DNA from 4 places in the Massilia oculi genome. Region 4 is predicted to be linked to each of the others. Evidence: predicted binding sites of a transcription regulator. Region 4 holds the regulator's gene; each other region holds the start of a gene.
What was found. The regulator sigma-54, encoded in region 4, starts transcription at its own class of promoters, with help from an activator protein. The targets are predictions, from matches to a motif close to TGGCANGNAANCTGCTTT.

Region 1: the regulator sigma-54 is predicted to act here: its motif matches at 5,444-5,461, upstream of pepA (flocculation-associated PEP-CTERM protein PepA).
Region 2: the regulator sigma-54 is predicted to act here: its motif matches at 4,381-4,398, upstream of DIR46_RS14470 (PEP-CTERM sorting domain-containing protein).
Region 3: the regulator sigma-54 is predicted to act here: its motif matches at 4,192-4,209, upstream of DIR46_RS15975 (PEP-CTERM sorting domain-containing protein).

The regions. Positions count from the first base shown of each region.
Region 1 is NZ_CP029343.1:2,836,600-2,843,819, forward strand. It holds gene prsT (XrtA/PEP-CTERM system TPR-repeat protein PrsT) at 1-2,632, shown strand, start outside; gene DIR46_RS13020 (GNAT family N-acetyltransferase) at 2,861-3,460, shown strand; gene DIR46_RS13025 (ThiF family adenylyltransferase) at 3,515-4,393, shown strand; gene pepA (flocculation-associated PEP-CTERM protein PepA) at 4,599-5,399, opposite strand; gene DIR46_RS13035 (class I SAM-dependent methyltransferase) at 5,581-6,246, opposite strand; gene DIR46_RS13040 (GNAT family N-acetyltransferase) at 6,326-7,057, opposite strand.
Region 2 is NZ_CP029343.1:3,152,067-3,159,286, reverse strand. It holds gene DIR46_RS14485 (UvrD-helicase domain-containing protein) at 105-2,174, opposite strand; gene DIR46_RS14480 (SRPBCC family protein) at 2,377-2,862, shown strand; gene DIR46_RS14475 (dihydrolipoyl dehydrogenase) at 2,877-4,316, opposite strand; gene DIR46_RS14470 (PEP-CTERM sorting domain-containing protein) at 4,491-4,940, shown strand; gene DIR46_RS26145 (eCIS core domain-containing protein) at 4,957-6,546, opposite strand; gene DIR46_RS14460 (primosomal protein N') at 6,682-7,220, opposite strand, start outside.
Region 3 is NZ_CP029343.1:3,497,366-3,504,585, reverse strand. It holds gene DIR46_RS15990 (high affinity choline transporter 1) at 83-1,543, shown strand; gene DIR46_RS15985 (glutamine synthetase family protein) at 1,634-3,004, opposite strand; partial or broken gene DIR46_RS15980 (gamma-glutamyl-gamma-aminobutyrate hydrolase family protein) at 3,085-3,863, opposite strand; gene DIR46_RS15975 (PEP-CTERM sorting domain-containing protein) at 4,273-4,800, shown strand; gene DIR46_RS15970 (NAD-dependent succinate-semialdehyde dehydrogenase) at 4,956-6,410, shown strand; gene DIR46_RS15965 (nucleotide pyrophosphohydrolase) at 6,432-6,800, opposite strand; gene can (carbonate dehydratase) at 6,778-7,220, opposite strand, start outside.
Region 4 is NZ_CP029343.1:2,488,534-2,495,753, reverse strand. It holds gene DIR46_RS11540 (KpsF/GutQ family sugar-phosphate isomerase) at 1-253, shown strand, start outside; gene DIR46_RS11535 (KdsC family phosphatase) at 253-807, shown strand; gene lptC (LPS export ABC transporter periplasmic protein LptC) at 819-1,424, shown strand; gene lptA (lipopolysaccharide transport periplasmic protein LptA) at 1,473-2,021, shown strand; gene lptB (LPS export ABC transporter ATP-binding protein) at 2,033-2,785, shown strand; gene DIR46_RS11515 (RNA polymerase factor sigma-54) at 2,797-4,272, shown strand; gene hpf (ribosome hibernation-promoting factor, HPF/YfiA family) at 4,348-4,707, shown strand; gene DIR46_RS11505 (enoyl-CoA hydratase/isomerase family protein) at 4,831-5,916, shown strand; gene DIR46_RS11500 (DUF5694 domain-containing protein) at 6,001-7,071, shown strand; gene rapZ (RNase adapter RapZ) at 7,135-7,220, opposite strand, start outside.

The sequences.
Region 1 (7,220 bases), 350 kb from region 4:
CATCAAAGCTGCCCTGATCCAGCTCAAGAACGCCGTGGCGAACAGCCCGGAAGACGGCGAGGCGCGCCTGGCGCTGGGCACCCTGCAGCTGTCCACCGGCGACAACGTGTCGGCCGAGAAGGAACTGGGGCGCGCGCGTTCGCTCGGCATCGCCGAGGAGCGGGTCTTGCCGCTGCTGGGCCAGACCCTGGCGCAGCAGGGCAAGTTCAAGGAAGTGCTGGAGCTGATCACGCCGGAGAAGGCCAAATCGGCCGCGCTGCTGTCGCTGCGCGGCGATGCATTTCTGGGCAGCGGCAAGCCCGACGAGGCCAAGCAGGCCTACGAGGCGGCCCTGGCCGCGAACGCCAATTCCGGCGATGCCCTGATGGGCCTGGCGCGCCTGTCCGCCGTACGCGGCGAGCGCGACGCCGCCCTCCTCTACGTCGACCAGGCGGTGGCCAAGGATCCGAAGAATCCCGAAGTCTTCATCATGCAGGGCGCGATGCTGCGTTCGATGAACAAGCAGGACGAAGCCCTGGCCGCCTACGACAAGGCGCTGGCGCTCAAGCCGGACCACCGTGGCGCCCACATCGAGAAAGCCTATATCGAGATCGCGCGCGGCAAGTTCGACGCGGCCAAGAAAGAAGTCGAGGCGGCGGAAAAGAATTCGCCGGGCAGCCTGCTGGTGGTGTACACCCGCGCCCTGTATGAATTCTCGCAAGGCAAGCACTCGGCAGCGAGGGATGCGCTGGCGAAGATCCTCAAGGTCGCGCCCAACCATTATCCGAGCATCCTGCTGGCCGGCGCTTCCGAGCTGCAGCTGGGCGGCACCCAGCAGGCCGAGCAGCACCTGCGCAAATACCTGGAAGCCAATCCGAACAACATCTATGCGCGCAAGCTGCTGGCCCAGGCCCAGCTCAAGAATGCCCAGCCGGCCGATGCCGCCGCCACCCTGGAGCCGGCCCTGAAGGCGGCGCCGCAGGATGCGCAGCTGCTGGCCCTGGCCGGCGAATCGTACATGCAGGTGCGCGACTTCGACAAGGCCAGCAACTACCTGCAGCAGGCGGCCACCCTGGCGCCGGAGGCGGCCGCCGTGCGCACCTCGCTGGGCCTGTCGCGCCTGGCCCAGGGCGACCAGGCGCGCGCGCTGAGCGACCTGGAAATGGCCGCCACGCTCGACCCGAAATCGCTGCAGGCCACGATGGCCCTGGTGCAGACCGAGATGGGCATGAAGCGCTACGACAAGGCACTGGCCGCCGTCAATGCGCTCGAGAAGCAACAGCCTGACAGCGCGCAAGTGCAGCAGCTCAAGGGCGCGGTCTATATGATGCAGGGCAAGAATGCGGAAGCACGCACCGCCTTCGAGAAGGCGCTGTCGCTGCAGCCGACCTTCCTGCCGGCGGTGACCAACCTGGCGCGCCTGGACGTGCAGGACAAGAAGCCCGATGCCGCCAAGGCCCGCTTCACCGCCTTCCTGGACAAGAACAAGGACAGCGTCGAGGCCATGACGGCGCTGGGCGAGCTGGCGATGCTGCAGAAGAACCAGGCCGAGGCCACGAGCTGGTTCGAGAAGGCCAGCAACGCCAATCCGAACGCCACTGCGCCGGCCCTCAAGCTCGGCGCGCATTACCTGGCCACCGGGCAGGCGCCCAAGGCCCTGGCGCTGGCGCGCAAGTTCCAGACCACCCATCCGACCGATGCCGGCGTGCTCGAACTGCTCGGCCAGTCGCAGGCCGCGAACAAGGACCTGAACGGCGCGCTGGACACCTACAGCAAGCTGGTCAACGTGCTGCCGAAGGCGCCCGGCGCCCAGCTGCGCCTGGCGCAAGTGCAATTGGCGCTGAAGAACGAATCGGCGGCCGCCACCCACCTCAAGCGCGCGGTCGATCTCCAGCCCGACTTCGTGCCGGCGCGCCTGATGCAGGTCGACCTGGCGCTGCGCGGCAAGCGTCCGGACGAGGCGCTGGCGGTGGCGCGCGAGCTGCAGAAGGCGGCGCCCAAGGCGCCGGTCGGTCACGTCATCGAAGGCGACGTGCTGATGTCGCAGCAAAAATTTGCCCAGGCCCATCAGTCGTATGAAAAAGGCCTGGCCCTGGCGCGCTCGTCGGAACTGACGGTCAAGGTGATGCAGGCCATGCAGGCCGGCGGCAAGAGCAAGGAAGCGCTGGCGCGCGGACAGGCCTGGCTCGCCGCCCAGCCGGACGACGTGCGCGTCTCGCTGCTGGTGGCCGAGCTCAACCTGTCGGCCAAGGATTACAAGGGTGCCATCGCCAGGCTCGAGAACGCGCAGAAGCGCGCCCCCGAGCATCCGCTGGTGCTGAACAACCTGGCCTGGGCCTACCAGCAGGTGAAGGATCCGCGCGCGCTGGCGACCGCCGAGAAGGCCTACAAGCTGGCCAGCGACAGCCCGGGCGTGATGGACACCCTGGGCTGGGTGCTGGTGGAGCAGGGCGACACCGCGCGCGGCCTGCCGCTGCTGCAGAAAGCCAGCAGCCAGGCGCCGAACGCGATGGAGATCCGCTACCACCTGGCGCAGGCCCTGCACAAGAGCGGCGACAAGGCCGGCGCACGCCGCGAGCTCGACAAACTGCTGGCGTCGGACACGCCGTTCGCCCACGCCGACGAGGCGCGCGCACTGCTCAAGACCTTGTAAGAGGGCGTTCGCCGCGGGGCCGGGCCGGGCTCCGCGGCGGCCCTGCCGACGCGCCATCGGCCCCGTCGGCAAAGGCAGGGCCAGGATGAGCGGCCTCATCCTATCGAACGCTGGATTTATTAATGTCGCGATAAGATAACGTTCTCCTAAATGAGGATGTTTATCGTGGACGACGATTCGTACGGAATCCGGCTTACCGATACTTCGGATGGTCGTAACACGGCCAGTATGCTGATCAACAGGATGTATGCCTGGCGAGGCTACGCCGGAAATCACCAGCCAAGCAGCGACCCCAACCGCATCACCCTGACCGCCACCGACAAGGGCGACGTGGTCGGCACGCTCAGCATCGGCATCGATTCCGAGGTCGGCCTGATGGCCGACGAAATCTTCAAGGACGAACTCGATGCCCACCGTCGGCGCGGCGCCAAGCTGTGCGAATTCACCAAATTCGCCTTCGACCCTTCGGTGCGCTCCAAGACCGCGCTGGCCAATGTGTTCCACCTGGCCGTGATCTACGCGCGCGACATGCATGGTTGCACCGACATCGTGATCGAGGTCAATCCGCGCCACCGCCGCTTCTACGAGCGCATGCTGGGCTTTCGCAAGGAAGGCGAGCTCAAGACCAACCCACGGGTCGACGCGCCGGCTTACCTGTTGCGCGTGAACCTGCAATACGTCACCGAGCAGATCGCGCACTTCGGCGGCACCTGGGCCGCCGATGGCGAAACGGAAGAACGTTCTTTCTATCCATATTTCTTTTCACCACGCGAAGAGCGTGGCATTATCAATCGCCTGCTGCGCATGGATGAGTCGCACCCGGCATGACGCCCGCGCCGCATCCCCGGCCGGTCGCCGTTTCACTTCTGTCCCGAACCATCAATGACTAAACCGTTCAACTACGAACAGGCATTTTCACGCAATATCGGGTGGGTCACCCCCGCCGAGCAACAACAGCTGCGCGGCAAGTGCGTGGCCATCGCCGGCGGCGGCGGCGTCGGCGGCGTGCACCTGCTGACCCTCGCCAGGCTCGGCGTGGGCCGTTTCCGCATCGCCGATTTCGACACCTTCGACATCGCCAACTTCAATCGCCAGGTCGGGGCCATGATGTCGACCGTCGGCCAGCCGAAGGCCGAGGTGCTGGCGCGCATGGCGCGCGACATCAACCCCGAGATCGAGATCGAGATCTTCCCGGACGGCGTCCACGAGGGCAATCTCGACGCCTTCCTGGCGGGAGCCGACCTGTACGTGGACGCCCTCGATTTCTTCGCCTTCGACGCGCGCCAGCAGACGTTCGCCGCCTGCGCCCGGCTCGGTATTCCGGCCACCACCGGTGCGCCGCTGGGCATGGGAACGGCCTTGCTCAACTTCATGCCGGGCAAGATGACCTTCGAGGAGTATTTCGGCTGGGGCGACCTGCCGGAGCAGGAAAAGGCGATCCGCTTCGTGGTCGGCCTGGCGCCGGCCGGCCTGCACCGTCCCTATCTGATGGTGCCGGGCTCGGTCAACCTGGCTGAACGCCGCGGGCCGTCGACCTTCATGGCCTGCCAGCTGTGCGCCGGCGTATGCGCCACCGAAGCGCTCAAGATCCTGCTCGGCCGCGGAGACGTGCTGGCTGCGCCCTGGGGCATGCAGTTCGACGCCTACCGCAACAAGCTCAAGCGCACCTGGCGGCCGGGCGGCAACCGCCATCCGATCCAGCGGCTGATGCTGGCGATCGGGCGCCGCCAGTTCGCGCGCATGGCGGCAGCCGTGCGCTGAGCGCCTGCCGCTTCCGGGCGGCTTACCAGAGTCAAAGGCGCTGTACCCGTTCGATGTGGATGAGCATTGAACTGCTGTGCTGGCCTCCGGATCCGCAACAGCATCGAATGGGTACGGCGCCAAGTCAAAAGCCACTGCCGGATCGCTCCGGCAGTGGCTTTTTTCACGCTGCTGACGTCAGGCCTGCCAGGCAGGCCCGTGGTTATCAGGCAGCTTTCTTGTTGCGGCGGCGGGCAGCGTACAGGCCCAGCATGCCCAGGCCCAGCAGGCCGACCGATGCCGGCTCAGGCACTTCGGCGGTGTTGGCGAAGACCACGTCCAGCGAACCGTTGATTTCCTGGGTGCCGGTCGGGTTGAAGTTGTTCAGCTGACCCGACTGGAACGACAGGTTGTAGAACGGGTTTGGCGAGGTGAAGAATTCCTTGCCGAAACCGACCAGAGCGAAGGTCGAGCTCGCACCGAAGCTGCCGCAGTTGATGCCGCTTGGGCCGCAGGTCGGCAGGGTTGGGTCCAGCACGCCGAAGCCCGACAGTGGATCGCCTTCGGCCAGCAGCACGTCGTCGCCGCTGTTGCCCACGCTAACTGGCGTAGCGCCGCTGCCTGGCATGGTGAAGGTCGAATCCAGGTTGGCGTCCAGGTACATCGCCAGACGGCCGCTGCCATCGTTGAAACGGAACACGTTGGTGCCGTTCTCGACGCCATAGGTGCCCGAGGCGGTGTACAGCGCGTACAGGCCGTAGTCGTTGTTCAGGCCGGTACGGGTGACCGGCGTCGTGCCGCCGTTGCCGACGAACTGGCCGGCGTTCCACACCAGCGACACGTTGAAGGTGCCGTCGGTGTTGAAGGTAGCGATTTCGTTGTAGTTGCCGGTGATCTTGTCAGCGGTGAATTCACGACCATCGTATTCCACGGTGAACGGATTGAAGTTGGCGGCCTGGGCGGCGGCGCCGAACATCGAGGTTGCAGCGATTGCGCAAGCGATAATGGTCTTCGATACTGCTTTCATCTTGGATCTCCTGGTTGTAGGGTTTGGTACTAACACCCTCTATCTAAGCAACCATCGTGCCAGCTAACTCACTTCCTTTAAAATCAGTCACTTAGATGACTATTTCGTAGAAGAAATTACAACACTGTAAAAGATCCCGACACCTGTGTTTAAAAAATCTCGCGCCGCTGTGGGCGCCGTCCTACAGGGGTTTCCGCAACACTACATTCCAGGTGTTTCCGGACTTAAATTCGCTGGCGATATCATAGCCGGCGGCCAGCACTTTGGCGCGCAGCTCCTCGATATGGAAGGGGCTGTACAGGATGCCCTTGCGGATGCCCCAGTCATTGATCTTCTGCGCCGCCCAGCGCAGTGGGGCGAAGCCTGACGGATACAGCAGCACGTTGGCGGCCAGGGTCCCGCCCGGCTTGAGCACGCGCAGGATGTCGCGCAGCGCGCCGTCGACGGTCGGGAAGCAGTGGATCGAGTTGGCTATATTGGCGGTATCGAAGCGGTTGTCGGCGAACGGCAGCTGGGCCGCATCGGCATGCTGCACCTCGACCAGCGGATTGCCGGCGAAGCGGCGCTTGGCGCCGGCCAGCATCGATGGGGCATAGTCGATGCCGGTCACTTTGACCGGCGGCAGCTTGCGGCGGCGGCGCCAGTTCAGGACCATTTCGAGCAGGGTGCCGGTGCCGCACGCCACCTCCAGGTGGTCGGGTCCGAAGTTGGGCCCGAAGAAGCGCATCTGCGTGCCGATGGTGCTGTTGTAGGCAAAGGTCAGAATGAAGAAGCCACGCAGGTCGTACCACCACGGTTCGGATGAATAGGCTTCGGCGATTTCATCCCTGGTCTTGCCTGTCGTCATGGAGCGTCCTCATTGGATTGAAGTAAAGCGGGAAATATAGGGCGTTAATGAACCGCAGGCAAGCGTGGATCGATTTGGCTCAGCCCAGCTGGCGCAGGCGGTTGACGATGCCCGCCTCCTCGCGTGGCGAGAAGAACCACGGGAACAGCGAGCGTTCGCCCACCGCCTTGTCCTGCATGCCGCCCCACTTGGCCACCTGTTCGGTGCCGAATGCGGTGTCGACGCGCAACAGGACCGCCGGCGCCTGCACCCGCGGATTGGGGCGCGACTCGCACACGGTCTGGAAGCCGAGCATGGCTTCGTAGAAGCGCCGATGGCGCGGATTGACTTCGATGAAGATGTCCCTGCAATCATTCAGGTCGCGCGCATAGATCAGGGCCACGTGGAATAACGAGGCCAGCACCGCCTTGGACTTGACCGCCGGGTCGACCGCCAGCTTGGTGATCTCGCATACCCGCCCGGCGCCGCGGCGCGCATCGATGCAATCCTTGAACACCTGGTCGGCCAGCAGGCCGATCTCGGAATCCAGGCCCAGGCTCAGGGTGCCGAACACCTGGCCGCGGTCGGACGCGGTCAGCGTGATCCGGTTGGGGTCGCTGTGCACCTGGTGATTGCCGCTGTAGCCGCGCCAGGAGTACATCTTACTGATGAGCATACTGGCGGAATTGCGCTGGGAGTCGATGTCGGCCGCGCGTATACCGAATACGCGCTCGTTGATGGCGACGTCGATGATGCTGGGTCCGTCGGAAGCGGCAACCTCGTCGCCACCCGGACCGGCGCAGAAGGCGGCCGGCGCTAATGTCTCGATCATGGTCATTCTCCAGGCAGCCCGGCACGTCGTGTGCCGGCGGCGTTCCTGATCATCATAGCATTATAAATTACAAAATATCAATTGTATTAACTAGGAGTATTTATTTCTTTGACATTCTGAATGTCGCCGCATATGGACGATAGCAGCTTCGGCAGGCACTGCG
Region 2 (7,220 bases), 660 kb from region 4:
TTTCTTGCCCGACAGTCGAGATCAAATGCGATTTCAATCGTGCGCAGGTCTTGTCGATCCGCCAAGGCTTGCGCGCAACGCTTACGCGGGAGTTCTACTCCTGTTTATTCAGGAACCGGCCGTGGTGTTGCCAGCAAGGCTTTCAGGTTCGCCAATCTTTCCTTCGGACTCAGGATTTCGCTTTCCATCGGCGCGGCCTCGCCGACGTCCAGCGCCATTTCCTTGATGAAGCGCGAGGGATCGCAATTGACCAGTTCGCCCGCACGTTTCCTGCGCTTGCACCAGCTCACGTGCAGGGTACGCTGGGCGCGCGTGATGCCCACATACATCAGGCGCCGCTCTTCCTGGATGCGCGCCGCGATCGACTCGACCGATGCGTCCGGATCGCCCTTGTGCGGCAAGATGCCCTCTTCCACCCCGACCAGGTAGACGTGCGGATATTCCAGCCCCTTGGAGGCGTGCAGGGTCGACATGCGCACCGCATCCTGTTCCTCGTCCGCGCCCTCGAGCATCGACATCAGGGCCACCATCTGGGTCAACTCGAGCAGGTTCTTTTCTTCGCCATCGCGGTCGCGTCCGCCACGGCCGCGGTCCTTCAGCCAGTTGGTGAACTCGAGCACGTTCTGCCACTTGCCCTGGGCCGCGCGGTCGTCAAAGTTTTCGTACAGATAGTGCTCGTAGTTCATCTCCTTCATCATGTCGTCGAGCACCTCGGCCGCATGGTCGCCGCTGCCCGTTGGCCCCGGCCGGGTGGCGCGGTCTTCCAGCTCGGCGATGAAGTGGCAGAAGTCGCGCAGCGGGCCTAGCTGGCGCTCGGCCAGCTTCGCCTCGATGCCGCCTTTTCTCGCCGCCTCGAACAGCGAGCAGTTCCACTGCTTGGAAAACTCGCCCAGCACTTCCAGCGTGGCCATGCCGACGCCGCGCTTGGGCGTCGTCACGGCGCGGATGAAGGCCGGGTCGTCGTCCTGGTTGGCGATCAGGCGCAGGTAGGCGATGATGTCCTTGATCTCGGCCTTGTCAAAGAAGCTCTGGCCGCCGGACATCGTGTAGGGAATGCGCTCCTTGCGCAGCGCCTGTTCGATCACGCGCGCCTGGTGGTTGCCGCGGTACAGGATCGCGTAGTCCGCCCACTTGTTCTTGCGCTGGAAGTGCTCGCTTGAAATCATCATCGCGACCTGGTCGGCTTCCTGGTCGTCGTTCTGCATGCCCAGCACCTTGATCGGCTCGCCCAGGCCGTGCTCGGACCACAGCGACTTCTCGAACAGCTTCGGGTTGTTGCCGATGACGGCGTTGGCCGCCTGCAGGATGCGGGTGGTGGAGCGGTAGTTCTGCTCGAGCTTGATCACCTTCAGGTCGGGGAAGTCGTCGCCCAGCGTTTTCAGGTTCTCCACCGAGGCGCCGCGCCAGGCATAGATGGCCTGGTCGTCGTCGCCGACCGCCGTGAACATCGGCTTCTTGCCCAGGCCCGTCACCAGCAGCTTGACCAGTTCGTACTGGCAGGTATTGGTGTCCTGGTATTCGTCCATCAGCAGGTAGCGCAGGCGCCGCTGCCAGCGGTCGCGGATCGATTCGTTATTGCGGAACAGTTCCACCGGCAGGCGGATCAGGTCGTCGAAGTCGACCGCCTGGTAGGCCTGCAGGGTGGCGACATAGCTGCGGTAGACGCGGCCGGCCAGGGCCTCGTCCTCGTCGCGCGCCGCCTTGATCGCATCTTCCGGATCGACCAGGCCGTTTTTCCACAGCGAGATCGCGTTCTGGATGCCGCGGATTTCTTGCTTGTCCGTGGTCAGGGCCAGATCGGAGACGATGGTGTAGCAATCGTCGCTGTCCATGATGGAAAACTTGTCCTTCAGGCCGACCCCGGCCGCTTCCTGGCGCAGGATCTTGACGCCCAGCGAGTGGAAGGTGGACACGGTCAATTGCTTGGCCTGCTTGGGCTGCTTGAGCAGCTTGCCGATGCGCTCTTGCATCTCGAGCGCCGCCTTGTTGGTGAAGGTGAGGGCGGCGATGGTGCGCGGATCGTAGCCGCAATGCTCGATCATGTAGGCGATCTTTTGCGTAATCACGCGGGTCTTGCCCGAGCCGGCGCCGGCCAGCACCAGGCAAGGGCCGTCGAGATATAGCGCGGCTTCGCTCTGCGGCCCGTTGAGGCCGAATCTTGGTGCATTGGACATGGGAATTATTTCTGGAGGACAGGCAGCGATTGTAACAATCTGGCGGACCCAGCGGGCGATGGCGCTCGCCGGCTGCACCGGATTGCAACACCGGCCAGCCGTCGACCGCTCGGGAGAGCCCGGACACGCGGGCGCGCAATCGAGTAACATGCGTCCTTTGCGGCTTGCGCCGCTGCGGCCCCATTTTCAGGACATTTGCCCGATGAAATTCGAACATCTCGTTGAAATCAACGACCCGATGAACCCGCTGATCGACACCCTCACCCGCGAGCAGGTCTGGCACGGCCTGGTGCTGCGCGCCGAAGACCCGAAGATGTTCATTCCGCACCTGGACGCCAGCGAGATCGTCGAGCGCGAGGCGGGCGCTTTCCGCCGCCGCCTGACCTTCGGCGAACTGGTGATTGAAGACCAGGTTTTCCTGACCCCGCTGCAGGAAGTGCGCTACGAAGTGCCGGCCCAGGGCGAGATCGCGGCCTCCAGCCTGCGCATGATCATCGAGGCGCCGACCAATGCCATGCTGCTGGTGCGTTTTTGCTACGACGACGGCACCGGCGAGCATGTCGATCCGGCCAACGCGATGTATGACGAGTTCAAGAAGTCGGCCTATGAAGAGGCCGACCTCGACACGGTGCGCATCCTGCGCAAGCTCGCCAGCGAAGGCAAGCTGAACACCACGCTGCTGAACTGAGCGTCAACGCAGTGTCAAGTACCCGGCTCGGTATCGGCCGGGTCGGTCTGGCTGTCGCCCTTCGACAGGTTGGTGGCCAGGTCGCGCAGCGCGGTGCGCACGCCCTCCTCGATCACCGGATGGTAGAACGGCATCTCGAGCATCTGGTCGACCGTCAGGCGCATCTGGAATGCCCACGACAGCAGATGGGCCAGGTGCTCGGCGCGTGGCGCGATCATCTCGGCGCCCAGGAACAGCCGGGTGCCATACTCGGCGTACACCCGCAACATCCCCTTGTTCTGCAACATCACCCGGCTGCGGCCCTGGTTGGCGAAGGACACGCTGCCGACCGCGAACTTGCGCTGGCCGCCGGCGCACAAGGCCTTGTAGTTCTTGCCCAGGGTGGCGATATTCGGCTCGGTGAAGGCGACCGCAATCGGCGCGCGGCGCAGGCCCGGACGCACATCCGGGAAGCGGCCCGCGTTGTCGCCGGCAATCTTGCCGTGGTCGGCCGCATCGTGCAATAACGGACGCTCGTTGTTGGCGTCGCCCGCGATGAAGATATTGCTGGTGCCGCACTGCATGGTGCGGGCGTCGAACACGGGGATGCCGTCCGGCCCCAGCTCCAGGCCCGTGTGCTCGAGCCCCAGGTCGTGCACGTTCGGCGTGCGGCCGGCCGTCATCAAGACATACTGGAAGCGCTCGGTGCTTTCCTTGCCCAGCGCATCGCGCACCGTCAGCGCCACCTCGTCGCCCTCCTGCACCGCCCCGACCACCTCGGTCTGGAAGGCGATGTCGAGTTCTTCCATCAAGACCCGTCCCGCGCAGCGCAGCACCTCCGGATCGGTGATGTTGGCGATGCTGCCGCCGCGCGCGTAGAAGCGCACGCGCACGCCGAGCCGGGCCAGGGCCTGGCCCAGTTCCAGGCCGATGACGCCGGTGCCGATCACGGCCACCGAGCGCGGCAGGTCGTCCCAATAGAACACGTCGTCGCTGGTGACGATGCCGGGACCGACGTTCTCCAGCTGCGGCAGGCGCAGCGGCGTGGAGCCGGTGGCGATCACGATGCGACCGGCCTGGATCTCGGTGTGGTCGTCGACCACCAGCGTGCAGGGGCCCGTGAAGCGCGCGCGGCCCTGCAGGCGGTCCTGCACCGGCATCGCCTCCACCCCTTCGAGCACGAAGCCGACGAAGCGGTCGCGTTCGCGCTTGACCCTTTCCATCACGGCGCGGCCGTCGATGCGTTTATCTAAGGCATGCACGCCGAATGGCGCGGACGTATCGATCACGTGGGACGCCTCGGCCGCCGCGATCAGGAGCTTGCTCGGCATGCAGCCGACCCGGGCGCAGGTGGTGCCGTACTGGCCGCTCTCGATCGCCACCGTCCGGGCCCCCAGCGTCTTGGCGGCGCGGTAGGCGGTCATGCCGGCGGTGCCGGTGCCGATGATGGCGACGTCCACGTTGAGTTGTTTCATTGCTGGTCTCCACTGCTGCGCTAATGACAGGCAAGACGATACGCTATTTTGCCGCCGCTGGTGGCGACATGCATCTTGCATGTCGAGCAACTTTACGTGCCGATCTCTATCGGGGGACACACTTTATTAATTTCCCATTAGAAATCAGTCGATTGCGAGAACTACGACAACACAGTGGTACTGCTAGACGTCGGCGCCAACTCGGTCGTCACCAGCATCGCCTACGATGTCACCCTGACCGCCGATTCGCCGAGCTGGCTGGCGGACATGGTCGTCGGCTTCGAGAACTCCAAGCAGACCGACGGCGTGTTCTTCACGCCGGGCATCGAGGAATGGTTCCCGGGTATCATGAGCTACTTGGGCTTCGCCGACCTGGCCCTGCTGGGCCTGGCGTTCGAAGTCGGCGTCGACGGCATCCTGCGCCTGGAATTCTTCGAAGACTGGGACGATCTGGTGGGGGTGGACGGCCAGTGGGACTTCGGCACCATCACCTTCGGCATCGAAACGGTCGACGTGGAAGAGCCTGGCGAAGTCCCCGAGCCGTCCACCACCCTGCTGATAGGTGCCGGCCTCGCGATGCTGGGCGACACCGGCCGCCGCCGCGCCGCCGGCGAAAGCGCCTGAGCAGGTCCCGGCAAGCTCACTTCCAGACGTAGACCCCGCCATTGTGTCCATGCTTGGCGTGGACGGTGCGGTCTACCAGCACCATTTTGTAATAGGTGGTCAGGTGGTGCCAGGTCCAGTCGGGCGGGCTGCTGTTGCCGAAGCCGTTCTTCATGATCCGGTTCGCCATGGAAAAATGCTGCCCGCGGCTCGCGCCGGGAATCTTGATCTTGGTTCCGCTCAGCGTGATGCCGTAGTTGGCCTTGCCTGAGCCCTTGTTCAGCTGAACCTCGCTGCCCGGCTTCATCGGATTCTTCCAGACCTTTTGTTTGTTGACCTTGCCGAAATCGATGCTGCCAAGGTTGTCGAGCTTATAGGTGACGTCCTTGAAATTGCCGTGCTTATGGGTGGTGTATCCGGCCTGGTAACTCAGCGCGCCGGGTGTGCGTGCCTTCTGTATCGGCTTGCCGCCGTTCACAAGCTGCTTGAACTGCGTGCGCGTCAACACGCCTTGATTGAACCATGTGAGGAACAGCGCGTGGGTCGCTTGCGCACCTGCGTTCCGCGCCAGGTCTTCAAACTGCTGATACAGCCCGGGGTGGCGCATGACCAGGGCCTCGGCCAGCACCGCTTGCTCGTCAGATTCAATTTCCGACAACATCAAGTCCCCCGGATCGAGTTCCTCTTCCGGATTGTCGCTGACCTGGTCCTCGGCGTGCTCGGGATCCTCCATCGCATCCTCGGGCAGGTGCAGATGATCCAGCGTGTTCCCCAGCAATTGCTCGATAGTCCATGCCTGGTCGCTGGTCAAAGCATGGCGAAGTGCGGTACTGGCTTCGTCGATCAATTCGATATTGCCGCTCTCGTAGGCAGTGGCGATACGCCAGTGCAGGGCCGTGGCAGCCTCCGTCATGCCGAGCTGGTGGCCGATATTCGCAAGCTCACGCAGGGGATCATTCCATACCTTTTCCTTCAACCCATCGTCGAGCCGACGCTGATGGCCGTCGACCCATACGGCTTGCGCGATTGCCGCGCCGCCCGGGGCCGCCCGAGGTGCAGGTTCGACGGCCGCGCCCGCCGGGGGCGCAGCCGAGAGTGCCCTCGCGCCCATCACATCCGCCTCACGCTCCAGGCCAGGATCGTCGTTCACGGCGACGCCGCCCTGCATTTGCAGAGTCGGCTGGACCCGTCCTTCGGCTTGCTGCACCAGGTGCCAGGCCTCGTGCGGCAAATGCCGCTCTTGCCCCGGCGCCACGTGAATTTCGCGGCCTTGCGCATAGGCATGCGCGTTCAAGCGGCCCGGCGCAGACGAGTTATAGTGAACGTTGACGTCGCTCAGATCGTGCCCCGACAGTGACTCGACGCCCGATTTGAGCCTGTCAGGCAGGCCGGTGCGGTTGACCGCCACGGCGGTGTCGTCCTGCGCCAGCTGGGCCGCTCCCTGGCCCTGCACGGCGCCACGCCCGGGCTGCCGGTTCCCGAACAGTTGCGCAACCAGTGCGCGCTGGGCAGTCATGCGCGGGCTGTTGCCGATCATGTCGGCGAGCGCGCCGGCGTTCGCGCGGTCCTGCTTCGCCTCAAGGCGCGGTTGTACGGTCCGCTGGTCGACACTCGGTTCAGCTTTCATGCGATTCCGGCAATCATGGCAACGACGACAAGTGATGGAGCAAGGCGCTTCATTTCCCTGAGGATATCAGCTTATTAACCAGAGTCAATTATTGCGCCTTACGTTCAGACCCATGCGCAACAACGCCGACCGCACTCAGATATCGACCGGGTCGACTTCAAGCGACCACTTCACGCGCGACTTCATCGCCCGCAGCTGCAGGTTCCAGACCCGCAGGAAGGCCTGCAGCGCGGGCCGCGAGCTGGATTCGACCAGCAGCTGGGCGCGGTCCACGTTGTGGACCCGGGTCATCGTCATCGGGATCGGGTCGTTGATCATGATCCCGTCGGCCGGCAGGCAGTCGCGCGCCGCCTCCAGGAATGCGATCGCGATCGGCAGCTCCTTCGCCTCGGCGCGCAGCAAGGCCTGGTACATGAAGGGCGGCAGCCCGGCTTCCTTCCTCTCTTCGAGCAGCTGGCCGGCAAAGCGCTCGTAATCGTGGCGCATCACCGCGCCGTACAGCGGGTGCTGCGCATACCTGGTCTGCACCAGCACCTCGGACGGCGCGCCGGCGCGGCCGGCCCGGCCCGCCACCTGCATCAGCTGGGCGAACAGGCGCTCGCTGGCGCGATAGTCCTGCGAGAACAGGGCGGTATCGGGGTTCAGGATCCCGACCAGGGTCAGCTTCTTGAAGT
Region 3 (7,220 bases), 1.0 Mb from region 4:
TGGGCCTGCCGCCGGCTTCTGCATTTATAATCGCGAATTTTCCGCCCGATAATAATTCCTGGCCTTCGGAGCATTCACCAGCATGAATATCACCCTGATCTCTTTCGTCGTGCTCTACCTGTTGGGTACGCTTGCCCTGGGCATGTGGGCGGGCACGCGGATCAAGAACACCAGCGACTTCGCCGTCGCCGGCCGCAGCCTGCCGCTGATCATGGTGATCACCACGACCTTCGCCACCTGGTTTGGCGCCGAGACCGTGATGGGCATCCCGGCCAAGTTCGTGCAGGGCGGCCTGAACGCGGTGGTGGAGGATCCGTTCGGGGCCGGCATGTGCCTGATCCTGGTCGGCGTGTTCTTCGCCGCCCGGCTCTATAAACTGAACCTGCTGACGATCGGCGACTACTACCGCCAGCGCTACGGCAAGGGCATCGAGGTGTTCTGCTCGGTGGCCATCATCATGAGCTACCTGGGCTGGGTCGCGGCCCAGATCACGGCGCTGGGCCTGGTGTTCTCGGTGCTGACCGCCGGCGCCATGTCGCCGGCCACGGGCATGATCGTCGGCACGCTGACGGTGCTGATCTACGTGGTGGTGGGCGGCTTCCTGGCCGTGGCCGTGACCGACTTCATCCAGATGATCGTGCTGGTGGTGGGCATGAGCGTGATCGCCTGGTTCGCCGCCGACCTGGCCGGTGGCGCCGGCAACGTGCTGGCGATGGCCCAGCAGGCCGACCTGTGGCGCTTCCTGCCCGAGCCGAGCCTGAAGGACGTGATGTTCTTCATCGCCGCCGCGATCACCATGATGTTCGGCTCGATCCCGCAGCAGGACGTGTTCCAGCGCGTGATGTCGGCCAAGGACGCGCCGACCGCGCGCACCGGCGCCATCATCGGCGGCGCCAGCTACATCGTGTTCGCCTTCGTGCCGATGTTCATCGTGGCCGCCGCCGTGGTCGTGATGGGCAGCACCGCGCTCGACCTGGCCCAGAACGACTACCAGCGTCTGCTGCCGACCTTCGTGATGACGCAGATGCCGCTGTTCATGCAGATCCTGTTCTTCGGCGCCCTGCTGTCGGCGATCAAGAGCACCTCGTCGGCCACCCTGCTGGCGCCGTCGACCAGTTTTGTGGAGAACATCCTCAAGAACCTGCGTCCCGGCATGACCGACCGCGAACAGCTGTTCGCGATGCGTATCTCGATCGTGGTGTTCGCGGCCCTGGTGCTGCTGTACGCGATCGCGATGGAAGGCACTTCGATCTACGAACTGGTGTCGGGCGCCTACCAGGTGCCGCTGGTCGGCGCCTTCATCCCGCTGGTGATGGGCCTGTACTGGAAGCGCGCGACCACCCAGGGCGCGATCCTGTCGATCGGCGCGGGGCTGTTCACCTGGATCCTGTTCTTCGAGCAGATCTCGTCGCTGGGCGAGCACTTCCCGGGCCAGCTGGCCGGCCTGATCGCGGCCTTCATCGGGATGGTGGCGGGGTCGCTGGCGCCGCAGGTGTTGAAGAATCGTGGCGAGACGCAGGACGTGCTGGAGGCGCGGGCCTAAGCCTCGGCCATTTTTATGCCGGTTGAACGCGTGGACGGGAGCCCCGTCCACGCGTCCAGTCAGCGCATGACCATCCGGAGCGCCTACGGCTCACACATGCAGCAGCAAATGCTCCCGCTCCCACGGACTGATCACCTGCATGAACTCGCGGTGCTCGAGTTCCTTCACCGCCGTGTACACGTCGATGAAGCGCTCCCCCAGCACGTCGCGCAGCCGGTCCTCGCGCCGCAGCAGGGTGATCGCTTCCGACAATCCCTGCGGCAGCTCCACCGGCATATCGTAGGCATTGCCCTCGACCATCGGTGACGGTTCGATCGCTTCCGTCATGCCCAGGTAGCCGCAGGCCAGCGTGATCGCCAGCGCCAGGTAGGGATTGGCGTCGGCCCCGATCACGCGGTTCTCGACCCGGCGATCCTGCGAGCCCGATACCGGCACCCGGAAGCCCACCGTGCGGTTGTCGATGCCCCATTGCAGGTTGATCGGCGCCGCCGTCTCGCGCACGATGCGGCGGTAGGAATTTACATAAGGCGCAACGATCGCCATCGCCGACGGCATGTAGCGCTGCAGGCCGCCGATGTATTGGTGGAACAGGGGCGATGGCGAACCGTCGTCGTTGCTGAAGACGTTCTTGCCGGTCTCGGCGTCGACCACGCTCTGGTGCACGTGCATCGCCGAACCCGGCTCGCCCGCCATCGGCTTGGCCATGAAGGTGGCGTACATATCGTGCTTGAGCGCGGCCTCGCGCAGGGTGCGCTTGAAATAGAAGACCTTGTCGGCCAGGCCCAGCGGCTCGCCGTGCTGGAAGTTGATCTCCATCTGGCCGGCGCCGATCTCGTGGATCAAGGTGTCGACGTCGAGGTTCATCATCTCGCAGTAATCGTAGATGTCCTCGAACAGCGGATCGAATTCGTTGACGGCGTCGATGCTGTACACCTGGCGGCTGGTCTCGGCGCGGCCGCTGCGGCCGATCGGCGCCGCCAGCGGCAGGTCGGGGTCGATGTTCTTGGCGGTGAGATAGAACTCCAGCTCGGGCGCCACCACCGGCGTCCAGCCACGCTGCTCATACAGCTTGAGCACGCGCCGCAGCACGCTGCGCGGGGCGAAGTCGACCAGCCTGCCATCGGCGTAGTAGCAGTCGTGAATCACTTGCGCGGTGGGATCGGCCGCCCACGGCACCATGGTGATGGTGCTCGGGTCGGCGCGCAGGATCATGTCGCGGTCGATGCTCGAGATGGCGCGCTCGTAGGCAGCATCGCGCTCGGGGGTGTTGCCGGTAACGGTCATGCCCAGCACCACCTCGGGCAGGCGCATGCCGCGGTCATCGGTGAATTTCACGCGCGGCAGGATCTTGCCGCGCGCCACCCCGGTCAGGTCGGGGACCAGGCATTCGATCTCGGTGACCCGTTTTGCGTCGAGCCACTCTTCCATATCGGTATAGCTGAAGTTGTCGCGAATTGCCATGTAGTTGCCTCACTGTCGTTGAAGGATGCAGAAGGCAGGAGAGTCGGGGAGCCTCGGTCCCGGGCCCTTGGCAGAGGCGCTCATCCGGCGCTCCGGCGCCGTTCGTGGTTCTCGCAGCGTCGTTCCTGATACGCGCGGCACGCCTGGCCAAAGGCGCCGAACATCTTCATCGAATACGGATTGTGCTGGATGCGCCACTCGGGATGCCACTGCACGGCCAGGGTGAAGCCCGGCGCATTCGACACGGTGAACGCCTCCACCAGGCCGTCTTCCGCCAGGGCTTCGACCGTCAGGCCGGGCGCCAGTTCATTCACGCCCTGCCCGTGCAGCGAATTGACGGGAATCTCGGACACGCCCAGGATGCGCTCCAGCAAGCCCCGGCGCACAGGCTGACGTTGTGGGCGTCACCGTACTGCTCATCCATGCCAAGCTCGGGTTTCTCGCGGTGGTCGAACTTGCCGGCGACGGTTTGCACCGCCTGGTGCAGGCTGCCGCCCAGCGCCACGTTCATCTCCTGGAAGCCGCGGCAGATCGCAATGATCGGCACGCCGCGCCGCACCGCCTCGCGGATCAGCGGCAAGGTGGTCTGGTCGCGCGCCGGGTCCTGCGGCAACGAGGGATCGAGCACTTCCTCAGAGTAATAACTGGGATGCACATTCGATGCCGAACCGGTCAACATGATGCCGTCGATGGTGCCGAACAGGGTATCCAGGTCCAGATTCGCGCCGAGCGAAGGAAGAATGAACGAAGCGCAATCGGCGCCGAGGGTGACGGCGTCGACGTATTTGTGCTGGGCCGCGTGGTACGGGTGCTCGCCGAAATCACGCGTGCATGCGGGAACGATGACGATGGGGCGCATGGTTTCTACCTTGTATTGAGCGCACGAGACCGAAACAGCCGGATCCTGCGCGGTGCGTTAATCCAGATCGAACACAGCGCCAACGAAGCGCTTCTCCTGCCGATCTGCTAAAAAACTGCGATTCCATGTCAAAAGCTTAACGTTAATTGGCGAGCCCTGCCCACACGTTACGGGCCGTCACGAAACGTTTTCAAATCGATGTGAACGGCGAAAAACCAGACCGACAAAGTCACTACACCATTTGGTGGTGTCGGGCAAAATTACATACAGTTGGTCAAATTTCCATGCATTTTGGGTGAGCTTTTGATTTTTATCAAACGCTCATCCGTGGCACGCGAATTGCATCAAGGCTTTTGCTTCAAATCGAAGCGACGTGTTACTCGAAACCAAACCAAAACGGAGGGTAATCATGAAAGTCCTGAAAAAACTGGCTGGTGCTGCTGTCTTGATGCTGGCGACGACCGGCGCCGTGCATGCGATTGAATACACAAGTCTCTATAATCCGGAACCGGACCGCTTTGTCACGTTCCTCACCCCGGTGTCCTACTCGCATGACCTGACGTCGTCCGGGCTACCGGATGATGCCACCCTGAATTGGGCAACACTCGACGTCCGCCTGTACGACATTCTCCTGGGTTCGGAAACGGTCAGATTCTTCTTCAACGGAAACCTGTCCGAGACTGTCCAGAACGTCTCGCTCTTCGGCCAGACCTACGACTTCGATGTCAAGACGGCGCTGCAGGACACCGGCATTCTGGACGTCACGATCCGTGTCTCCGGCCTGCTCCAGACCGTGAACTTCGCATGGTCGGAGCTGACCGCCGACGTGACGCCGAACACCCCATCCGAGGTCCCCGAGCCGGCCACCCTGCTCACCCTCGGCGCCGGCCTGCTCGGGGTGGCCGCCACCCGTCGTCGCAGGATCCACAAGGGCTGACCGTTCCTGCGGCCTGGCCGGCGACGACGTCGCCAGCCAGGCTTGAAGGACTTGCCGCGGGCGGCGCCGCGGCAGGTCCTGCTCTTCCAGCCTCGCTCCGCCCTTCCCCGAAACGGTCTACCATGAGTCCCGTTACACGACCGACGAGGACCGCCATGCCGAACCTGACCGACCCTTCCCTGCTGCGCCGGCAAGCCTATGTCGACGGCGCCTGGTGCGATGCCGACGGCAAGGACACCACCGCCGTGACCAATCCCGCCAACGGCGACACCATCGCCACGGTGCCGCGCATGGGCGCGGCCGAGACCCGGCGCGCGATCGAGGCCGCCAACGCGGCCTGGCCCGCCTGGCGCAAGAAGCTGGCGAAGGAACGCGCCGCCATCCTGCGCAAGTGGCACGACCTGATGATGGAAAACGCCGACGACCTGGCGCTCCTGATGACGCTCGAGCAGGGCAAGCCGCTGGCCGAATCGAAAGGCGAGATCGGCTACGCCGCCGCCTTTTTCGAATGGTTCGGCGAAGAGGCCAAGCGCATCGCCGGCGAGACCCTGGCCTCGCCCTGGCCCGACAGCCGCATCCTGGTCACCAAGGAACCGGTCGGCGTGTGCGCCGCGATCACGCCCTGGAACTTCCCGGCCGCGATGATCGCGCGCAAGGTGGCGCCGGCGCTGGCCGCCGGTTGCCCGATCGTCCTGAAACCCGCCGGACTGACCCCGCTGTCGGCGCTGGCCCTGGCCGTGCTGGCCGAACGCGCCGGCGTGCCCCGGGGCGTGTTCAGCGTGGTGACCGGCGACACGACCGCGATCGGCGGCGAGATGACGGCCAATCCCCTCGTGCGCAAGCTGAGCTTTACCGGCTCGACGGAGGTGGGCCGCCTGCTGATGGAACAATGCGCGCCGACGATCAAGAAGCTGTCGCTCGAGCTGGGCGGCAACGCCCCCTTCATCGTGTTCGACGATGCCGACCTCGACGCCGCGGTCGAGGGTGCGATCGCCTCCAAGTACCGCAATATGGGCCAGACCTGCGTGTGCGCGAACCGCCTGTACGTGCAGGACGGCGTGTACGACGCGTTCGCGCGCAAGCTGGCGGCGGCGGTCGGCAAGCTGAAGGTCGGCGACGGCCGCGAGGAAGGGGTCGATCAGGGACCGCTGATCGAGGAGAAGGCGGTGCGCAAGGTCGAGCAGCACATCGCCGATGCGCTGGATAAAGGGGCGAAGCTCATCGCGGGCGGCAAGCGCCATGCGCTGGGCCAGACCTTTTTCGAGCCGACCGTGCTCACCGGCGTGACGCCGCACATGCTGGTGGCGCGCGAAGAAACCTTCGGGCCGGTGGCGCCGCTGTTCCGCTTCAAGACCGAGGAAGAAGTGATCAAGCTGGCCAACGATACCGAGTTCGGGCTGGCATCGTATTTCTATGCGCGCGACCTCGGCCGCGTGTGGCGGGTGGCCGAGGCGATCGAAACCGGGATCGTGGGCGTGAACACGGGGATCATCTCGACCGAGGTCGCGCCGTTCGGCGGCGTCAAGCAATCGGGGGTGGGGCGCGAAGGCTCGGTCTACGGCATCGACGATTATCTCGTCGTGAAATACATCTGCATGGCGGGCCTTTGAGGGCCGGCCCGCCATGCCCGTCTATCTCTTGTACTCGTCGTACTTGCGCATGTCGCCGCGCACCTGATCGGCCGGGTATTTGGCGCGGTTGAGCACCATCTTGTCTTCCACCGCCGCCAACAAGTCGACGTCCAGCTTGTCGGCCAGCCGCACCAGGTAGACCAGCACGTCGGCCATCTCGTGGCGCACCTCCTGCAGCTTGGCGGCGCCGAGTTCGTCAAGCCGGCCCGACTGCAGCCACTGGAAATGCTCCAGCAGCTCGGCCGCCTCGACGCTCAGGGCCGAGGCGAGGTTCTTGGGCGTGTGGAACTGGTCCCAGTCGCGCTCGTCCACGAAGGTGCGGACGATGGCGCGCAGGCGTGCGAGATCACTGTCCGCGGCGTTCGTCACGCACTTCTCCGCCGTCCACGTAGCCGCTCAGCACGCGCTCGAGCTTGGGCGCGATTTCTTCGAAGCTGCTGATGGTGATGCCAAGGTCGCGCAGCAGGCCGTCGTGCACGCCGTACACCCAGCTGTGGATGGTCAGCGGCTGGCCGCGTTCCCAGGCGTCGCGCACGATGGTGGTGTGGGCCGTGTTCATGACCTGCTCGGCCACGTTCAGTTCGACCAGGCGGTTGGTGGCGGCGCGGCCGACCACGTTGCCCAGGTATTTGCCATGCTTGTCGCGCACGTCGCGCACGTGGCCGAGCCAGTTGTCGGCCAGGCCGACGCGGCCGTCGGTCAGCGCCGCGTGCACGCCCGAGCAGCCGTAGTGGCCGCAGATGATGATGTGCTTGACCTTGAGCACGTCGATCGCGAACTGCAGCACCG
Region 4 (7,220 bases):
AGGCCGTCCGGTGGGCGTGTTCACCGACGGCGACTTGCGCCGCGTGATCGAGCGCATGCACGACTTCTCGGACATCCAGATCCGCGACGTGATGCATGTCAACCCGCGCCGCGTGCGCCCCGAGCAGCTGGCGGTCGACGCCGTCGCCGTGATGGAAGAATTCCGCATCAACCAGATGCTGGTGGTCGACCAGGACGACCGCCTGGTCGGCGCGCTGCACATCCACGACCTGACCCGCGCCAAGGTGATCTGATGAGCGACACGTTTATCCCAGCCATTACCCCATTGGCCCACATGGAACGCGCGGCGCGCATCAAGGTCATGATCTTCGACGTCGACGGCGTGCTGACCGACGGCAGTCTGACCTATGGTCCGGAAGGCGAAGTCACCAAGACCTTCAACGTCCTCGACGGCCTGGGGATCCAGTTATTGAATAAAACCGGCGTGCAGACCGCGATCATCAGCGCGCGCCTGTCGCCGATCGTCGTCAAGCGCGCGGCCGATCTCGGCATCTCGCACGTCCACCAGGGCATCCACGACAAGCGCATCGGCTTCGCCAGGCTGCTGGAAGCGACCGGCTTCACGGCCGAGCAGTGCGGCTACATCGGCGACGACGTGATCGACCTGCCGCTGTTCGCGCGCGTCGGCTTCGCCGTCGCGGTGCCGACCGGCCACCCCGAGGTGCAGCATCGCGCGCACTACGTCACCAGGAATGGCGGCGGCCGCGGCGCGGTGCGCGAGGTGTGCGACCTCGTGATGCGCGCCCAAGGCACCTACGACCAGGCGCTCGCGCCGTACTTCGCCTGAGGTTATAAAAAATGGCTACCGTCGTCGTCAACAAGCGCACCGCGCACCGCTGGAATCTCCTGGCGATGATCGTGATCGGCACCTTCTTCGCCTTCGGCAGCTTCTGGCTGCTGCAGCTGATGCAGGCGTCCGACATCGACGCCCAGCTCGGCGGGCCGCCGGACGAACCTGACTACATCGTCGAGAATTTTTCGTTCGTGCGCATGACCGAGAATGGCCAGCCGAGCTATCTGGTGTCGGGCAAGCGCCTTGCGCACATTCCGAATGGCGACGTGTCGCACGTCGACGAGCCGGTGCTGCGCGGCGTCGAGCCGGGCCGCCCGCCGATGACGGTGGTCGCGAAGAACGCGCAGATTCATCACCAGGAGCACCGGGTCGAACTGATGGGCGACGTCGACCTGCAGCGTCCCAAGACCGCGCAGAGCGAGGCGCTGCGCGTGCGCAGCCAGGCGCTCACCGTGCTGCCCGATGAAGAAATCGTGAAGACCGATCTGCCGATCGACATGCAACTTGGCGCGTCCACGCTCAAGGGCACCGGCATGGTCGCCAACAATGCGACCCAGCAGATGCACCTGTCCAGCCGCGGCCAGATCGTCTATCCGCCACGCCAGCGCTGATCCTTGAACGACGTGCGCCGCGTGCCAACCCGAGACCCGTTTCCAACCATGAAAAAACTCCTTGCTGCCGCTTTCCTTTCCCTGCTGTCGCTGACCGCGGCCGCCGAGCGCGCCGACTCGCTCAAGCCGGCCACCATCGAATACGACTCCGCCGACGTCGACGGCATCACGGGCACCCGCGTCTTCACCGGCAACGTGGTCCTGACCCGCGGCACGCTGCTGCTCAAGGCCGACCGCGCCGTGGTCAACGAGTCGCCGGAAGGGTATATGAGCGTGACGCTCACCGCGTCCAACGGCAAGCTGACCACCTTCCGCCAGAAGCGTGACGGCGGCCCCGACCTGTGGGTCGAAGGCCAGGCCGAGCGCATCGAGTACGACGAGCGTTCCGAGCTGGTGCGCCTGTACTCGAACGCCCTGATCAAGGAGCTCGAGAATTCGCGCATGACCAACCAGATCACCGGACCTTTCATCTCCTACGACAACCGCAAGGAAGTGGCCACCGTGCGCAACGACGTCAGCGGCCAGACCAAGGCCGGCGGCGGACGCGGCACCCTGATCCTGTCGCCCAAGCGCGCCCCGGCCGGAGGCGCGCAATGACGGCGATCCCGATGGAGCTGGGCGATTGCAGCACCCTGGTCGTCAAGGGCCTGCAGAAAAGCTATGGCAAGCGCCTGGTGGTGCGCGATGTGTCGCTGCAGGTCGAATGCGGTGAAGTGGTCGGCTTGCTGGGTCCGAACGGCGCCGGCAAGACCACGTCGTTCTACATGATCGTCGGCCTGGTGCCGTCGGATGCCGGCTCGATCGACATCAACGGCACCGACATCACCAGCCTGCCGATCCACCGCCGCGCGGTATTGGGCCTGTCCTACCTGCCGCAGGAGGCGTCGGTGTTCCGCAAGCTGACGGTGGAAGAGAACATCCGCGCCGTGCTCGAGCTGCAGAAGGACAACGGCAAGCCGCTGTCGAAAGACCAGATCAACGAGCGCCTCGACACCCTGCTGGCCGACCTGCAGATCGAGAAGCTGCGCGAGAATCCGGCGCTGTCGCTGTCGGGCGGCGAGCGCCGCCGCGTGGAAATCGCGCGCGCGCTGGCGACCAATCCGCGCTTCGTGCTGCTCGACGAACCGTTCGCCGGCGTCGACCCGATCGCCGTGATCGAGATCCAGCGCATCGTGCGCTTCCTGAAGGAGCGCCGGATCGGCGTTTTGATCACCGACCACAACGTGCGCGAGACGCTCGGCATCTGCGACCGCGCCTACATCATCAACCAGGGCGCGGTGCTTGCCTCCGGCCGCCCTGACGACATCATCGCGGACGAGTCGGTCCGCCGCGTGTACCTGGGTGAACACTTCCGCATGTGAGCGACGCCTAGATGAAACAGTCCCTGCAACTTCGCACTTCGCAGCACCTCGCGCTTACGCCGCAACTGCAGCAGTCGATCCGGTTGCTGCAACTGTCGACGCTCGAGCTGCACCAGGAGATCGAGCAGATACTGGGCGATAACCCCTTGCTCGAGCGGCTCGACGATCCGCTCGACCGTTCGGTACGCTTGCTGGCCGATGGCGCGATCAACAATGCGCCCGCCAACGGCGAGGCGCCACCGGCCCCCGGCCAGCAGGCCGAAGGCCAGGACGCGCCGGCGCAGGAGGGCGAGGGTTTCGAGAACGGCGCGGACCACGATCGCTTTGATGCCGACTGGAGCGAAGGCGGCGCGCCATCGTCGGGCGGCGGCGAGGACGAGGACGGCCGCCCGCAACTGGAAGCCTGCGCTATAACCCTGCGCGAACATCTGATGGAGCAGGTGCGCGAAGCCACCTTGTCGGCGCGCGACCGTGCGCTGGCCGAGCTGGTGATCGATGCGCTGGACGACAACGGCTACCTCGAGGAGCCGCTCGACGAGATCCACGCCAGGCTGCCCGAAGAGCTCGGGATCGAGATCGACGAATTGCGCTGCGCGCTGGCGCTGGTGCAGAGCATGGACCCGGTGGGCGTCGGCGCGCGCAGCGCGGCCGAGTGCCTGGCGCTGCAGATCCGGCGCATGCCCGGTGTGCCGCTGGTGACGCGGCGCATGGCGCTGACCATCGTCGAGGGTTACCTGAGCTGGTTCGCCCAGCGCGAATACAGCAAGCTGAAGAAGGCGCTCGACTGCGACGACGAAGACTTGCGCGAGGTGCAGGCCGTGGTGCGCCAATGCAATCCGCACCCGGGCGCGGCGTTTGCCTCGAACGTGTCGGACTACGTGGTGCCGGACGTGATCGTGCGCCGTTCCAAGAGCGGCTGGGCGGTCACCCTGAACCCGGACGTGATGCCGCGCCTGCGCGTGAACAGCCTGTACGCCAGCCTGCTCAAGCAGGGCAAGAGCGAGGCGCAGATGGGCGCGCAGATGCAGGAAGCGAAGTGGCTCATCAAGAATATGCGCCAGCGATTCGACACCATCCTGCGTGTGGCGGAGGCGATCGTCGAGCGCCAGCGCAATTTTTTCTCGCATGGCGCGGTTGCCATGCGGCCCCTTGTTTTACGTGAGATAGCTGATACACTAGGCCTACACGAGAGCACAATTTCTCGTGTCACAACGCAGAAATACATGCTGACCCCGCACGGCATGTTTGAGTTGAAGTATTTCTTCGGCAGCCACGTTGCCACCGAGGCGGGAGGCGAAGCATCCTCGACGGCAATCCGTGCGCTCATCGCACAATTGACAGGAGCAGAAGACCCTAGGAACCCATTGTCCGACAGCAAGATCGCGGAGATGCTCGGGGAACAAGGCATGGTCATCGCGCGCCGGACGGTTGCAAAATACCGTGAAGCCCTCAAGATACCCCCTGTAAGCCTCCGCAAGTCCTTGTAACTGCGCCGTCCACACCCGTCGTGCCTTGTCGCGTTGGTGTGGTCCACACGGTGCAACCTTTTCAAAGGAGTGTGTATGAACCTCACAATCAGTGGCCATCATCTCGAAGTAACCCCCGCCATCCGTGAATACGTTCAGAATAAGCTCGAGCGCATCATTCGCCATTTCGACCAGGTGATCGACACCCACGTCTTCCTGGCCGTCGACAACCTCACTGAAAAAGAAAAAAGGCAGAAAGCAGAGATCAACGTCCAGGTGTCGGGCAAGACCCTGCACGTGGCAAGCGTCGCGCAAGACCTGTACGCCGCGATCGACACGCTGATGGATAAACTGGACCGACAGATCCTCAAACACAAGCAGCAATTGAAAGACCATAGCCGTACCTCGATCAAACGCATGCCGGAAATCGGCGGCGAAGACGCTGCTGTCGCCTGATCAGGCGCAGGGCTCACACTAGCTAAGGGCGTCTGAGGGGACGCCCTTTTTGCATCCAGCGTTTCAGTTCTACCCGAGGCGCGTGTTCGGTAAAATGCAGGTCTCTTCATGATGGATCAACCCATGACCGACCACGTCCTGACCCGCATCGCCAACCGCACCGGCATCATCACACTGGACCGCCCGAAGGCGCTCAATTCGCTGTCGCTCGAGATGGTGCGCGCATTGACCGACATCCTCCTTGGCTGGCGCGACAATGGGCGGGTCGATGCAGTCGTGCTCACCAGCAGCAGCGAGAAGGCCTTGTGCGCGGGCGGCGACATTCGCTTCTTCCATGAAGTCGGACAGAAGGGGCCGACCGGCGGCAGCGCGCTGCTCGAGGATTTCTTTACCGAAGAATACGCGCTGAACCACCTGATCCACTTCTATCCCAAGCCCTATATCGCCATCATGGACGGCGTCGTGATGGGCGGCGGCATGGGCATCGCCCAGGGCGGGCCGGATTGCGGCCTGCGCATCGTGACCGAACGAACGAAGATGGCCATGCCCGAAGTGAACATCGGCCTGTTCCCGGACGTCGGCGGCAGCCACTTCCTGTCGCATGCGCCGGGCCGGCTCGGCAACTACCTGGGCCTGACCGGCCTGACGATCAAGGCCGCCGACGCGCTCTACGTGGGCCTGGCCGACGTGTTCGTGCCCAGCGCCGAGCTGCCGGCCCTGAACGCGTTGATCGAGACGACCGGCGGCGCCGCACTTCCCGCCGCCATCCGCGCCTTCGCCGCGCCGTTCGCGCAAGCGGCAGGCGAGAGCGAGCTGCAGGCCCGGCGCACGCTGGTCGATACCCACTTCGGCGCCGGCTCGGTCGCCGCCATCATGGCCTCGCTCGAACGCGACGAGACGCCGTTTGCGCAGCAAGCCCTGAAGGCGATGCGCCAGCGCTCGCCGCTGTTGATGTGCGTGACCCACGAGCTGCTGGCGCGCGGCGCTGCGCTGTCCGTGGCCGATTGCCTGCGCATGGAGCGCTCGCTGGTGCGCCGCAATTTCGAGCATGGCGAAGTGCTCGAAGGCATACGCGCGCTCGTTATCGACAAGGACAATGCGCCGCAATGGAATCCGCCGGCGCTCGAACAGGTCACGCCCGACATGGTGGCGCGCTTCTTCGAACCGGTGTGGCCTGGTCACGCGCATCCGCTCAGGCATCTCGCATAAGCGGGAGCATGCATATCGATTTTTGCGTGACAGCGCATCGACGAGGTGTGAACATCGGGTCTTCATGACTCGAAAGGAAGACCGATGCGCCTGCGTGCCCTGCTGATCTCGATGACGCTATGCGGCGGCGCCGTCGCGCAAGATTACCAGCCGGCCTTCGATCCGAGCCGGCTCAAGGGCCCGGCCGCAGGGCCGGCCAGCGAGATCATGGTGCTCGGTTCGCCCCACCTGTCGCAACTGCCCAAGACCTTCCAGCCATCGAGCCTGTCCCTGCTGAACGACCGGCTCGCGGGCTGGAAGCCGCAGGCGATCGCGGTCGAGGAGCGTTCCGGGCCGCAGTGCGACTTCATGCACCGCTACGTGGAGCGTTACCGGGAGGCGATCGACAGCTATTGCTGGGACACCGCGCCGGCCAGGGCCGCCACCGGGCTCGATGTCCCGCAAGCCACTGCCGAAGCCGAAAAGCTGCTCGCCGCCTGGCCCGCGGCGCCATCAAGCGCCCAGCGGCGGCGCCTGGCGGCCGTATTCCTGGCCGGTGGCGAATCCACCTCGGCCATGGTCCAGTGGCTGCGTTTGCCCGCCGCCGAGCGCCACGCAGGCGATGGCCTGGATGAGGTCCTGGTCGCCCGGCTGCACCGGCTCGAGGTCCGTCCCGGTGAAAGCGTGATGATCGCGGCGCAGCTGGCGGCCCGCCTGGGGCATGACCGCGTGCATGCGATGGACGACCAGACGGCGGGCCGGCCCTACACCGACCGCAAGGCCGCCGGCGAGGCGATCATGAAGGCCTGGGACAATCCGGCCAACAAGCAGCGCGAGGAACAGGACAAGGTCCTGAAGCAGGAACTGGGCAGCGCCGAAGGCGTGCTGGCGCTGTACCGCGCCTATAACTCGCCGGCCCATGTCGCGGCGACCTTCGAGATCGATTTCGGCGCCGCCATGAACGAGCCGTCGCCGCAGCGCTTCGGCCGCAACTACGTGGGCTACTGGGAAACGCGCAACCTGCGCATGGCGGCGAACATCCGCGACGTGGTGGGCGTGACGCCGGGCACGCGCCTGCTGGTCATCGTCGGGGCGTCTCACAAGGGCTACCTGGAAGCCTACCTGCACCAGATGCACGATGTGCGCTTGGTGGATACGGCGCAGGTGCTGCGTTGATTCGCGCCGCCTGACTGCGCACGACGTCGGGTCGGCGGCACCGCCGCCAACCCTACCGCAGCATTATGCCGCCGGATTCTTCGGCTGCTCCCGGTGCCGCACGATCACGCGCTCGGTATCGGCGAAGTGCGCGCCGAGATGCTCGGCCA